4 regions of the Mycobacterium sp. RTGN5 genome follow, and region 2 is predicted to be linked to each of the others. Evidence: predicted binding sites of a transcription regulator. Region 2 holds the regulator's gene; each other region holds the start of a gene.
The links. The regulator LexA, encoded in region 2, represses DNA repair genes until DNA is damaged. The targets are predictions, from matches to a motif close to CGAACANNTGTTCG.
Positions count from the first base shown of each region.

Region 1: cofD (2-phospho-L-lactate transferase) is a predicted target of LexA. The motif match lies at 1,970-1,983, and genes of this name have one in related genera.
Region 3: ruvC (crossover junction endodeoxyribonuclease RuvC) is a predicted target of LexA. The motif match lies at 1,054-1,067, and genes of this name have one in related genera.
Region 4: SLQ31_RS07110 (error-prone DNA polymerase) is a predicted target of LexA. The motif match lies at 1,594-1,607, and genes of this name have one in related genera.

Region 1 is NZ_JAPZLA010000001.1:1,600,603-1,603,808, forward strand. It holds gene SLQ31_RS07835 (coenzyme F420-0:L-glutamate ligase) at 1-755, opposite strand, end outside; gene cofD (2-phospho-L-lactate transferase) at 752-1,753, opposite strand; gene SLQ31_RS07845 (WhiB family transcriptional regulator) at 2,081-2,413, shown strand; gene SLQ31_RS07850 (metallopeptidase family protein) at 2,428-2,850, opposite strand; gene SLQ31_RS07855 (DUF3499 domain-containing protein) at 3,013-3,206, shown strand, end outside.
Region 2 is NZ_JAPZLA010000001.1:2,379,876-2,383,081, forward strand. It holds gene SLQ31_RS11590 (hypothetical protein) at 1-1,560, shown strand, start outside; gene lexA (transcriptional repressor LexA) at 1,591-2,280, opposite strand; gene SLQ31_RS11600 (LysM peptidoglycan-binding domain-containing protein) at 2,512-3,006, shown strand; gene nrdR (transcriptional regulator NrdR) at 3,171-3,206, shown strand, end outside.
Region 3 is NZ_JAPZLA010000001.1:2,505,998-2,509,203, forward strand. It holds gene SLQ31_RS12280 (TetR/AcrR family transcriptional regulator) at 1-529, opposite strand, end outside; gene SLQ31_RS12285 (cupin domain-containing protein) at 526-975, opposite strand; gene ruvC (crossover junction endodeoxyribonuclease RuvC) at 1,087-1,665, shown strand; gene ruvA (Holliday junction branch migration protein RuvA) at 1,662-2,255, shown strand; gene ruvB (Holliday junction branch migration DNA helicase RuvB) at 2,252-3,206, shown strand, end outside.
Region 4 is NZ_JAPZLA010000001.1:1,449,384-1,452,589, reverse strand. It holds gene SLQ31_RS07110 (error-prone DNA polymerase) at 1-1,580, opposite strand, end outside; gene helR (RNA polymerase recycling motor ATPase HelR) at 1,686-3,206, shown strand, end outside.

The DNA of each region.
Region 1 (3,206 bases), 780 kb from region 2:
CGGCCGAGTTCGATCGACTCGGCGGTGCCGAGCCAGAACAGGTCATCCTCGCCGCCGCGCAGCAGTCGCGCCGCGGTGGACCCGTCGTCGTCGAGTTCGAGGCCGCGTACCACCGCGACGGGCACCGCGGTCAGCTTGCCTTTGACAAGGTCGGCGGCGGCGGCAATTTCGTCGGCGACGGCCACCTCGGTGACCACCAGCTCGTTGCCGTGCCGGTCGACGGCACCGGCGTAGCCGTACAGCACCGGCAGCCCGGACGAGCCGATCGCGGCGTCGGTTTGCCCGTTGCGCCAGGCGCGGCCCATCGTGTCGGTGACGAGCACCGCGACGTTCACACCCAACCGGTCGTGCAGCGCCGCGCGCAGCGCGGCCGCGCTTGCATCGGGATCGAGTGGCAGCAGGGCCAATTCGGTTGCGCCGACATTGGAGCCGTCGACGCCGGCGGCGGCCTGCACGATGCCGTTGCGGTTCGCGGTGATAAGGGTGCGGCCCTTGCGCGCCAGCACCCGCACCGCCTCAGCGTCGATGAGTGTGCGGCGCAGGGCATCTCGTTCGTCGGGGTCGGAAGGCGCCGCGACGATGCGGCCCTCGCATTTCGACATCACCTTGCTGGTCACCACCACGATGTCGCCGTCGCGCAGCCACGGGGCGGCGTCGGCGAGGGCGGCGGCCAGATCGTCGCCGGGGCGGAATTCGGGAAGGCCGGCGACGGGCAGGATTTCGACCGGAGCCGCGGTCCCGTGCTCGAGACTCACGGCGACACACCTGCCAATTCCAGCCCGGCGCGCACCATCTCGGCGGTGGCCGTCGGGTCGGTCATCAGCAGGGGTATCGATTTCACCGTCACGCCGGGGATTTCGGCCTGATCTCCCTCGGAGATCAACCAGTAGTCCAGGATTCCGGTCGCCGACCGTGCGCCGTAGTGCCGAGCGACGGCTTGCGACGAGGTTTCGACGCCGATCACCGACAGGCACTCGTCGGCCATACCCCGCAACGGCTTTCCGCCGATGATGGGGGAGTAGCCGACGACCGGCGCGGGTGTGGACCGCAGTGCCGCGCGGATCCCGGGGATACCCAGGATCGCACCGACGCTCACCACCGGGTTCGACGGTGCCAGCATGACAACGTCGGCGTCGGTGATCGCATCGACGACACCCGGCCCGGCAGTGGCGTTTTCGGAGCCGACGAACGCGAAGCTGTGTGTGGCCACCTGGGCGCGGTAGCGCACCCACCACTCCTGGAAGTGAATCGCCTTGCGGTCGCCGGTGTCTGGATCGTCGATCACGACGTGGGTTTCGCACCGGTCGTCGCTGGCCGGCAGCAACGTGGCGCCGGGGGTCCAGCGACGGCAGAGTGCCTCAGTCACCTGGGAAAGCGGATATCCCGCCCGCAGCATTTGGCTTCGTACCAAATGCGTGGCTAAATCTCGGTCGCCCAAACCGAACCAATCCGGTTGGACCCCGTAGGCCGCCAATTCCTCTTTTGCATTCCAGGTCTCGTTGCGATGTCCCCAGCCGCGCTCGGGGTCGATACCGCCGCCCAAGGTGTACATGCAGGTGTCGAGGTCGGGGCAGATCCGTACGCCGTGCATCCACGCGTCGTCGCCGATGTTGACCACGGCCGTCAGCGCATGATCAAGATCGCTTGTGGCTGCGGATATCTGGCCGGCGAACTGGCCGAGGCCGAGCAATCGCTGCACGCCCAGCAAGAAGCGGGCACCCCCAACGCCGCCGACCAGAACGGTGATCTTCACACCGACCGACACTAGGCGGTCGGCACTTTCGGCGACGCACGCGGTCACAATCGGGTCACTCCCAAGACACGCCGGTGCATCGACTCGCCGAATTGTCCGAGGAAAGTGGTATCAATTTCGGTTCAATCGCTTGCGCGAAGCATCTCAGACGTGTCTAATCACATCAGTGTCATTTCCCGGTCGGACCTGCCGGTTTCGGTGTCCCAGACCGTGATTCGACCAGGTGTTCGAATGGAGTTGGGCACACTTCAAAAGTGGGCGACATGCAGAGATCTACGAAACCAGGTAAAGGAGGCGGAAATGTCCTATGAGCACGTAATTGGCGCAATGGGGTTGCCGCAGTCCATTCCCGGATCGCAGACGATGGGGGTAATGGCACGCGCTCACTTGAGTTTGGTGCCGGAGCCGATCATCGAAGCGACACCGGATTCAATCGAAGACGAAGACCAGTGGCAGGAACGCGCGCTGTGCGCGCAGACCGACCCCGAAGCGTTCTTCCCTGAAAAGGGTGGTTCCACTCGCGAAGCCAAGCGCATCTGCCTGGGCTGCGAGGTGCGTGAATCGTGCCTCGACTACGCCTTGGCTCACGATGAGCGCTTCGGCATCTGGGGCGGGCTCTCCGAGCGGGAGCGTCGTCGCCTCAAGCGCGGCATCATCTGACGCGCAAGCGCAACCTAATCCTCTTCCATACTCGGGTCGATGACTGACGGTTCGACACCGAGGTAGGTGGCCACCTGCGCCACCAGAATCTCGTGGAGAAGATCCGTCAGGTCGATCGAGTCCTTGGCCCGCCGCTCGATCGGCTTGCGAAACAGCACTATTCGGGCTCGCGTGGAGTTACCGCGTACATCTACCCCGGCCGGGATCAGCCGAGCCAGCGCAATAGGCCCGTCGGCGACCACTTCGGGCGGCCACTGCACACTGTCCGGATCCTTCGGCGCGATGCGCGGGATCTCGTCGACGGCGACGTCCAGTCCGGTGAGCCGTTGTTGCCAGCGCCGCTCGATCGGCTCGTAAGCCTCCAGCACCGCCATGTCGAACCGCTCGGCGCGGCTGCGCCAGCCAGGCACCGTCGGCGGCAGCAGCGGGCCCCGCATCTCGCGTCCCCGGCGCGATCCCGGGCCGCCGCCGGACCGACCACCTCGCCGGGAGCTGCGGGAATCGGCCACGACAGTGATCGTAACGGTTGTGAATCGGCGGCCTTGCGGCTGCGCGTGTCCGCGAGTCACCGGTGAATGAACCGCGATAACCTCACGGACGTGAATGTTCCCCGTCGCTGCTCACGGCCTGGGTGCCCCCTTTATGCGGTGGCGACGCTGACGTTCGTCTATTCCGATTCCACCGCCGTCGTCGGCCCGCTGGCAATCAGCCGCGAACCGCACTCCTGGGATCTGTGCATCGGACATGCCACCCGGATCACCGCGCCGATCGGGTGGGACCTGGTTCGCCATGC
Region 2 (3,206 bases):
AAGACGTTCACCACGGTGCCCGCCGAGCTGGCCAACAACCTCGCCGGTGTCGAGGTCCCGACCGACGCGACGACGGCGATCAACGAGGCGTGGCGCGCCGCGGGCGGGCTCTCGGGGTCGCTCGGTGCCCGGCAGGGCGCCCAAAGTCCCGTCGGCACCGACGGCGCCGTGCAGGACTACACCGGCGGCAAGATCTTCTACTCACCGGCGACGGGCGCACACGCGGTGACGGGCGCGATCCTGTCGAAGTACGAGGCGCAGGGTGGACCGACCGGCGATCTCGGCCTGCCGGCCGGCACCGAGGCCGACGGGGGCGCCCCGAACAGTCGTGTCAGCGCGTTCAGCGCCGCCGACAAGCCGGTGATCTTCTGGACGCCCGACAACGGCGCCATCGTGGTGCGCGGTGCGATCAACGCCGCGTGGGCGAAGCTGGGCGGGGCGGGCGGCAAGCTCGGCGTGCCGACCGGCGAGCAGAGCGCCAACGGCGACACCGTGACGCAGAAGTTCAGCGGTGGCGAGATCTCCTTCAACAAGTCCGGCAACAAGTTCACCACCAAACCGCCGGAGCTGGCCGGGCAGTTGGCTGGGGTGCAAGTGCCCAACGCGACCGGGCCGCAGGCGGGTTCGGCGGCGCCGAAGTCCGGCAACGGCTTCACCTGGCACTGGTGGTGGCTGCTGATCATCATTCCGGCGCTGTTGCTGGTCGCGGTGATCGCCCTGGGTCTGCTCTGGCTGCAGCGGCGGCGTAGCACCGAAATCGAGGTCGACGACGACTTCCACGATTCGGAATACGACGACGATGACGATCACTGGCCGGGAGAGCACGAGGATTCCACGGGTGTTTTGGCGCCTGACCGCTTTTCGACGTATCCCGATGGCGGCCGCGTGCAGGTCGCCCAGGCGCCCGGGTTCTCCTGGGCGCAGCCGGGTGGCGACGAGAAGTCGCAGCCTGGGCCCGAGGACGTGTTCGATGGGGATCAGGACTCGATCGACACCACGCCGACGCTCATTCCCGCCGAGCCCGTGGATTCCGACGAGACGGACGCAGCCGAGGCCGCCGAGGTACCCGTCGAGCATGAATATGCCGAGATCGAGGAGATCGAGGACGACGACGAGGCCGCTGATTCGGGGCGCCATGCAGTGGTGAACCTTGGTGAGTCACAGTCGATGTGGCGACTCGACATGGGCGACCTCGGTAAGCCGCGCGGGCGCCGTCGCGCCGCCGAGCCAGAAGCCGAGCCGGAGCCAGAGGAGTTCGCCGAGGCGGAGTTCGTCGACGAGCAGGTCCCCGAGGATCTCGACGACGACGATCAATCGGTCACTGCGCCGGCAGAGATTCTGCAGTCCGATGTCTCGGCTGGGGCTGCCTCGTCGCGTCCGGCGATCCACCTTCCGCTCTCTGATCCGTATCAGGCACCCGAGGGTTACGTGATCAAGGCCAACACCCATTCGGGGCTCTACTACACCCCGGATTCGGCCCTCTACGACCACACCGTGCCCGAAGTATGGTTCGCCAGTGAGGAACTCGCTCAGGCGAACGGGTTCCTCAAGGCGGAGTGAGCTGCGCCCCTGATCGAGGCGGAGTGTCCGCTAGATCTTGCGGATGACGGTGACGACCTTGCCGAGGATCGCGGCCTCGTTACCGGGAATCGGGTCGAACGCCGGGTTGTGGGGCATCAACCAGACCTGACCGCTGGTGCGTTTGAACGTCTTCACGGTGGCTTCGCCGTCGATCATCGCCGCGACGATATCGCCGTTGTCGGCCACGTTCTGCTGGCGGATGACCACCCAGTCGCCGTCGCAGATCGCGGCGTCGATCATGGATTCGCCGACGACCTTGAGCAGGAAGAGCGAGCCCTCACCGACGAGCTCCTTCGGTAGCGGGAAGACGTCCTCGACGGCCTCCTCGGCCAGGATCGGGCCGCCGGCGGCGATCCGGCCCAGCACCGGCACGAACGTCGGCTCGGGAAGTGCGTCCGAGCCGTCGACGTCGGTGCGCACCGCTGTCACCTCGTCGGTGCCGCGCACGTCCACGGCGCGCGGGCGGTTGGCGTCGCGGCGCAGGTAGCCCTTGCGCTCGAGGGTGCGCAGCTGGTGCGCCACCGACGACGTCGAGGTGAGGCCGACGGCATCGCCGATCTCGCGGATGCTCGGGGGATAGCCGCGGGTGGTGACCGAGGAGCGGATCACGTTGAGGATGGTTCGCTGCCGCTCGGTCAGCCCGGGATCGGTGCTTGATCTCGGTGTGTCGGTGCCTGATAGCTCAGTGCGGTCGCTCATGCGCCCGAATGTAGTCGTGCTGGCATCGATAATCAAACACTTGTTCGACGCCTGCGTGTCGCGCCCGATGATCGTGCAGGTGGCCACCCGAATCTAGGCACATCAAAACTTGTCGGTGGCCGGATTTATTCTTCAGACACGCTCGCTCACATGTTCGGTTTTCGAACGCATGATCGAGTACAGTTCGAACACAAGAGCGAACAGTGGGCGTCTTGGAGGAAGGAAGCAGACGTGACCGTTATCGACGATCGGCAGGTTTTCCCATCAGCACCGGTGCGGCCGATGCGCCCCCGGGCGGCGGTCAGGTCCGCCGCGCCGGTTCGGGGTCGCCCGGTCCGTCCGCGCGCCCACCGGCCGTACCCGGCGCACCCGGCCATCGCGCCGATGCGCTACCCCGGCACCGGCGTCGCATTCTCGCGGGCGCCGCACGCGCGCCGGCCGGTGAGTACCGCCGTCACCATCGCGCTGGCCGCGGTGGCCGCGCTCATCACCCTCTGGCTGGGGCTGGTGGGTCATCTCAGTGGCACGCCGACGGCCGCCACCGATCAGTTGCCGGATCAGCTCGCCGTGGTTCAGGTGCAGGCGGGGGAGACCCTGCAACACCTCGCCGGCCGGGTGGCGCCCGACGCGCCCGCCGGGCAGGTCATGCAGCGCATCCGCGACCTGAACAAGCTCGATTCGGCTTCGCTGGACGCCGGACAGACCCTCATCGCGCCCATCGGGTGACCACCCGGCGCGGCATGGCTGTCCAAAACGTGTGCCGGACAAGCGGCCTCGATGGCCGCGGGCTCGTTGGTCCCAGTTTCCGGGACGTGGCCGCTCGACGGACGGCGCAGGTAGGCTCTGGGTGGCTCGAAGCATCGAGCTGCGGCGGAGGCGAAGGAGCGGTCATGCATTGTCCGTTCTGTCGCCATCCCGACTCCCGG
Region 3 (3,206 bases), 130 kb from region 2:
GGCTGGTCATCAGCCGGTACAGGGCGGGCCCGACGATCAGGTCGACCGCGACGTCGCGGTCGACGTCGGCACGCAGTTCACCACGTGCCACCCCGCGGTCCCAGACGGTCTCCAGCACCGCGCGCCGGGTGCGGATCAACCCGTCGCGCAGCTCATTGGTCACCTCGGGATCGAACTGAGCCTCGCCGACCAACTGAGCGAAGACCCGTCCGCTCGGTCCGGTGTAGAAGTGGAACAGTCCGCGCAGCCAGATCGTGAAATCCTGCTGGGCCGAACCGGTGTCGGGGTCGGGGGAGTCGGCCTGCATCTCGGAGAAGAACGCGTCGACGGCGACGGCGTATTTATTCGGCCACCACTTGTAGATCGTCGCCTTGCTGGATCCGCTGCGAGCGGCGATCTGTTCGGTGGTCATTGCCCGTAACCCGATCTCGTGCAACAACTCTGAAGTCGCGCGGACCACTGCCGAGCGAGACTGCTCGCTACGCGGCCGGCCGGGCCTGGTCTGCCTGGCGGTGTCCTCGACGCTCACAGCGGATACAGCCGGTCCAGATTGACGATGATGGCCTCCTGGGTGCTGCGGGCGATGACGACGACGGCGGGCTCGCCGGGGTCCGGGTTCTCCTCCCGGTGGGGCAGGTGCGGCGGCACGAAGATGTAGTCGCCCGGCTCGGTACTGATGCGCACCTCACCGACACCGTCGTGGAAGACGAACTCGGGGTGGCCGCTGCGCACAAAGATCGCCGTCTCCGACTCGCCGTGGTGATGGTTGGCCGACGCCACACCCGGCCCGACGTGCGTCTCGCCCATCCACAGCTTCTCCGAGCCGACAGACGGGCCGCTGATCGCGGCGAACCGCTGCATGCCGCCGGTCTGCGAGGTGCTGCCGTCGAGGTCGGCGGCCCTGATGTGGCGCACGCGGTTGCCGACCGGCGCGCTGCCGGACAGATCGGGATGGAATGCGTCGGTGCCGCCCATGGTCTGACGATAGCCACTGCTCAGCGATCCGCGTGGCGTGTCATCACCGATCCCGTCAGCCTGGCCCGCTACTGTTATCGAACAGCTGTTCGTAGTCGGAAAGGGCAATCCGTGCGCGTAATGGGAGTCGACCCCGGGTTGACCCGGTGCGGTCTCTCGATGATCGAGAGCCGAGGCGGCCGCCAGGTCACGGCGCTGGACGTCGACGTGGTGCGCACCCCGGCCGACGAACCGCTGCAGCGGCGCCTGATGACGATCAGCGACGCCGTCGACCATTGGATGGACACCCACCTGCCCGACGTGATCGCGATCGAGCGGGTCTTCGCCAACCAGAACGCGAATACCGCGATGGGCACCGCCCAGGCCGCCGGCGTGATCGCGCTGGCCGCCGCCCGCCGCGACATCGACGTGCATTTCCACACCCCCAGCGAGGTCAAGGCCGCCGTCACCGGCAACGGCCGGGCAGACAAGGCACAGGTCACCGCGATGGTCACCCGGATCCTGCAATTGCAGCAGAAGCCGACGCCGGCTGACGCCGCCGACGCACTGGCCCTGGCGATCTGCCACTGCTGGCGCGCCCCGATGATTGCTCGGATGGCGCAGGCCGAGGCGATGGCCGCCGAGCAGAAACGCGCCTACCAGGCTCGGCTGAAGGCCGCGCGCAAGCCAGTCTCGCGGAGCACGACGTGATCGCCTCGGTGCGCGGTGAAGTCCTCGACATCGCCCTCGACCACGTCGTCATCGAGGCCGCCGGCGTCGGCTACAAGGTGATGGTCACCCCGTCGACGCTGGCCACGTTGCGGCGCGGCAGCGAGGCCCGCCTGATCACCGCGATGATCGTGCGTGAGGACTCCCAGACGCTCTACGGCTTCGCCGACTCCGATGCGCGCGACCTGTTCTCGACGCTGCTCGGGGTGTCCGGGGTCGGCCCGAAGATCGCGCTGGCGACGCTGGCCGTTTACGACGCGACCGCGCTGCGCCAGGCACTTGCCGACGGCGACGTGACCGCCTTGACGCGGGTGCCAGGCATCGGCAAGCGTGGTGCCGAACGGATGGTGCTGGAATTGCGCGACAAGATCGGCGCGGTCGCCGGCGGTGCGGCTCTGGCCGCGGCCACCGGTCATGCGGTGCGCACTCCCGTGGTGGAAGCCCTTGTCGGACTTGGCTTTGCGGCCAAGCAGGCCGAGGAAGCCACTGACAAGGTGCTGGCCGACGACCCGGATGCGAACACGCAGAGTGCGCTGCGGGCGGCCCTGTCACTGCTGGGGAAGACCAGGTGAGCCGGTTCGAGGGCGACGAGGGCGACGAGGGGGACGAGGACCTCGAACGCGACGTCTCGCCGGCGCTGACCGTTGGCGAAGGCGATATCGACGCCAGCCTGCGGCCCCGCAGCCTCAAGGAATTCATCGGCCAGTCCAGGGTGCGCGAACAGCTATCGCTCGTGCTGGAGGCCGCCAAAAACCGCGGCGGCACACCGGATCACATCCTGCTGGCGGGTCCGCCCGGCCTGGGTAAGACGTCGCTGGCGATGATCATCGCCGCCGAAATGGGCACGTCGCTGCGGGTGACGTCCGGCCCGGCACTGCTCCGCGCGGGGGACCTGGCCGCGATGCTGTCCAACCTCGTCGAGCACGACGTGTTGTTCATCGACGAGATTCACCGTATCGCCCGGCCGGCCGAGGAGATGTTGTACCTGGCGATGGAGGACTTCCGGGTCGACGTGGTCGTCGGCAAAGGTCCTGGGGCGACATCGATTCCGCTCGACGTGGCGCCGTTCACTCTGGTCGGTGCCACCACCCGGTCCGGTGCGCTGACCGGGCCGTTGCGCGATCGCTTCGGGTTCACCGCACAGATGGACTTCTACGAGCCCGCCGATCTGGAACGGGTGCTGACCCGGTCGGCGGGCATCCTCGGCATCGAATTCGAGTCCGATGCCGGTACCGAGATCGCCCGCCGGTCGCGGGGTACGCCACGCATCGCCAACCGGCTGCTGCGGCGGGTGCGCGACTACGCCGAGGTGCGCGCCGACGGGGTGATCACCCGCGACATCGCCAAGGCGGCGCTTGCGGTCTACGACGTCGACGAACTCGGCCTTGACCGGCTCGACAGGGCGGTGCTCACGGCGCTGACCAAGAGCTTCGGCGGCGGTCCGGTCGGGGTGTCCACCCTCGCGGTTGCGGTGGGGGAGGAACCCACCACCGTCGAGGAGGTCTGCGAGCCGTTCCTGGTCC
Region 4 (3,206 bases), 930 kb from region 2:
GGCGAATCGGCTCCGGAGTGCCAGTGGCTGATCTGCTTGCTCCAGGCATCCTGCTGTCCTTGGGAGAAGCCGAGCGCACGAGCCATGTCGCGCACCGCGCTTTTGCCCCGATAGGTGATGACGTTGGCGACCTGTGCGGCGTAGTCGCGGCCATAGCGCTCGTAGACGTACTGGATGGCCTTTTCTCGAAGGTCCGATTCGATGTCGATGTCGATGTCGGGTGGTCCGTCGCGGGCCGGGGACAGGAACCGTTCGAAGAGCAGTTCGTTGGCGATCGGGTCGACGGCGGTGACGCCCAGCGCGTAGCACACCGCGGAGTTGGCCGCCGATCCCCTTCCCTGACAAAGGATGTCGTTGTCCCGGCAGAACCGGGTGATGTCGTGGACCACCAGGAAATACCCCGGGAACTTCAACGTGGCGATGATATCGAGCTCGCGCTCGAGCTGAGCGTAGGCCTCCGGCGCGCCGGATCGAGGCCCGTAGCGCCGGGCGGCACCGACCATCACCAGCTCACGCAGCCAGCTGTCCTCGGTGTGCCCGTCGGGCACATCGAACGGGGGCAGCTGCGGGGCGATCAGTGCCAGTCCGAAGGCGCACTGCTCGCCGAGATCAGCTGCGGCGCTGACAGAGTCGGGATAGCGGGCGAACATCCTCGCCATCTCGTCACCGGAGCGCAGATGTGCGCCGCCCAGCGGGGCCAGCCAACCGGCCGCTTCATCCAGCGACTGGCGCGCCCGGATCGCCCCCATGGCCATGGCCAGCCGACCGCGACTCGGCTCGGCGAAGTGGGCGGCGGTGGTGGCGACGACGCCGACCCCGAACCGCGGTGCCAGCGCGGCCAGCGCGGCGTTGCGCTCGTCGTCGAGCGGATCACCGTGGCAGGTGAGTTCGATGCTGACCCGGTCGCGACCGAAGCGGTCCACCAGATCGGCCAATGCCGCGGCGGCCGCCTGTGGCCCGCCCTCCGAAAGAGCCTGCCGGACATGGCCTTTGCGGCAGCCGGTGAGGATGTGCCAATGCCCGCCCGCGGCCTCGGTGAGCGAGTCGTAGTCATAACGCGGCTTGCCCTTCTCGCCGCCGGCCAGATGCGCGGCGGACAGCTGACGAGACAGTCGGCGATAGCCCTCCGGGCCGCGGGCAAGCACCAGCAAGTGCGGACCGGGCGGGTCGGGCAGCTCGGTGCGGGGGGTATTGCTCAGCGACAGCTCGGCACCGAAGACGGTGCGCATGTCGAGCTCCTTGGCCGCCTCGGCGAATCGCACCACGCCGTAGAGGCCGTCGTGATCGGTCAGCGCGATGGCCCGCAGGTCGAGCCGGGACGCCTCCTCGACGAGCTCCTCGGGGGTGCTGGCCCCGTCGAGGAAGCTGTAGGCCGAATGCGCATGCAGCTCGGCGTAGGGCACGGCCGAGCGCAGCGGGCGCTCCCCCGGCGGTTCGTAGGGTTCCCGGTGGCGTGACCAGGCCGGGCTGTCTCCGCCGTCGGCGTGCGGCTCCCCGAGCGACAACCCCGGCCTGCGAGGCTTGCCGTTGAGCACCCGCTCCATCTCCGACCAACTCGGCGGCCCGTTGAACCAGCTCATCCGGCGAGTTTATCGAACATATGTTCTACGCGGGAGTTGCGGACTCAAATAGGGACGAAGATGGACGCCGGAAGTGACGACGATATTGCGGAGGAACCGACAGGTATGCCGACTGACGCGTACGAGCACGAACTGGAGTCCGAACGGGACTACCTGGCCGGACTCTATGACTGGCTCGACGCTAAGCGCATGCGGGTCAAGGCTCAGTACCGTGCCGCGCTCGGGGGGCCGATCGACGTCCAGGACGGCGGAACCCTGGTTGCCCGCGACGCCGAGGTGCGCGCGCTGGCCCGATCGGTGACGCGGTTGGACGTGGCTGACCAAGGGCTGTGTTTCGGACGACTGGACGCCATTTCGGGCGAACGGATCTACGTCGGCCGCATCGGCATCCTCGACGAGCACCACGACCACGAACCGCTGCTGCTCGACTGGCGGGCACCGGCCGCGCGTGCCTTTTATGTAGCCACCGCCGCCAGCCCCGAGGGCATGCGCCGGCGTCGCCAGTTCCATTCCATCGGACGACGCCTGGTCGATTTCACCGACGAGGTCTTCGGCCGCCCCGACCCCGGCGCCGGCGACGACAGCCCCTTCAGCAGCGATGCGGCCCTACTCTCGGCGGTCAACGCGCCCCGCGGAGAGGGCATGCGCGACATCGTGGCGACCATCCAGTCCGAGCAGGACGAGATCATCCGGCTCGATCATCCGGGCGTGCTGGTGATCGAGGGCGGCCCCGGCACCGGCAAGACCGTGGTGGCGCTGCACCGCGTCGCGTACCTCCTCTACACCCAGCGGAAGCGGATCGAAGGTCACGGGGTGCTGGTCGTCGGCCCCAACCAGGCGTTCATGAACCACATCGGCCGCGTGCTGCCGTCGCTAGGCGAGTCGGAGGTGGTGTTCATGACGGTCGGCGATCTGCTTCCCGGACTGAATGTCACCGCCGAGGACACCCCAGACGTCGTCCGGATCAAGGGCTCTCGCGCGATGGTCGACGTCCTCGCGGCAGCGATCGCGGACCGCCAACGGCTGCCCGAGCAGCCATTGGAGATCCCCTTGGCCGACGTCACGATGCGGATCGCCGCCGACACCACCCAGTGGGCGATCGACGAAGCGCGCGCCACCGGGCTGCCGCACAACGCGGCCCGCGCGGTGTTCCGGGAGATCATCACCTATGTCCTGACCGAACGCGGGATCGCCCGGATCGGCCGTGGCTGGCTGACCCGCGACAATCGCGAAGCCTGGGAGAAGGTGCGCACCGATCTGCTCTCCGAGCTCGACGAGAGTGACCGGTTCGCCGCCGCCCTCGACGAACTCTGGCCGGTCCTGACGCCGGAGGACCTTTTGGCCACGCTATACACGTCGGTCGAGCGGCTACGCGCCGCCGGCGCCGACCCGGCGCTATGGCGGGAAGTCGGTGCCGCCTGGACAGTGTCGGATGTGCCACTGCTCGACGAACTGGTCGACCTGCTGGGTCGCGACAAGCGGGCCGACGAAGCCGCCGAACGGACACGCGAAGCCGAAAAGGAATACGCCGCAGGAGTTTTGGAAAACATGGTCGCCCACGAGGATCTGATGGACGACGAGGATCATCTGCTCGCGCAGGACTTGATCGACGCCGAAGGCCTCGCC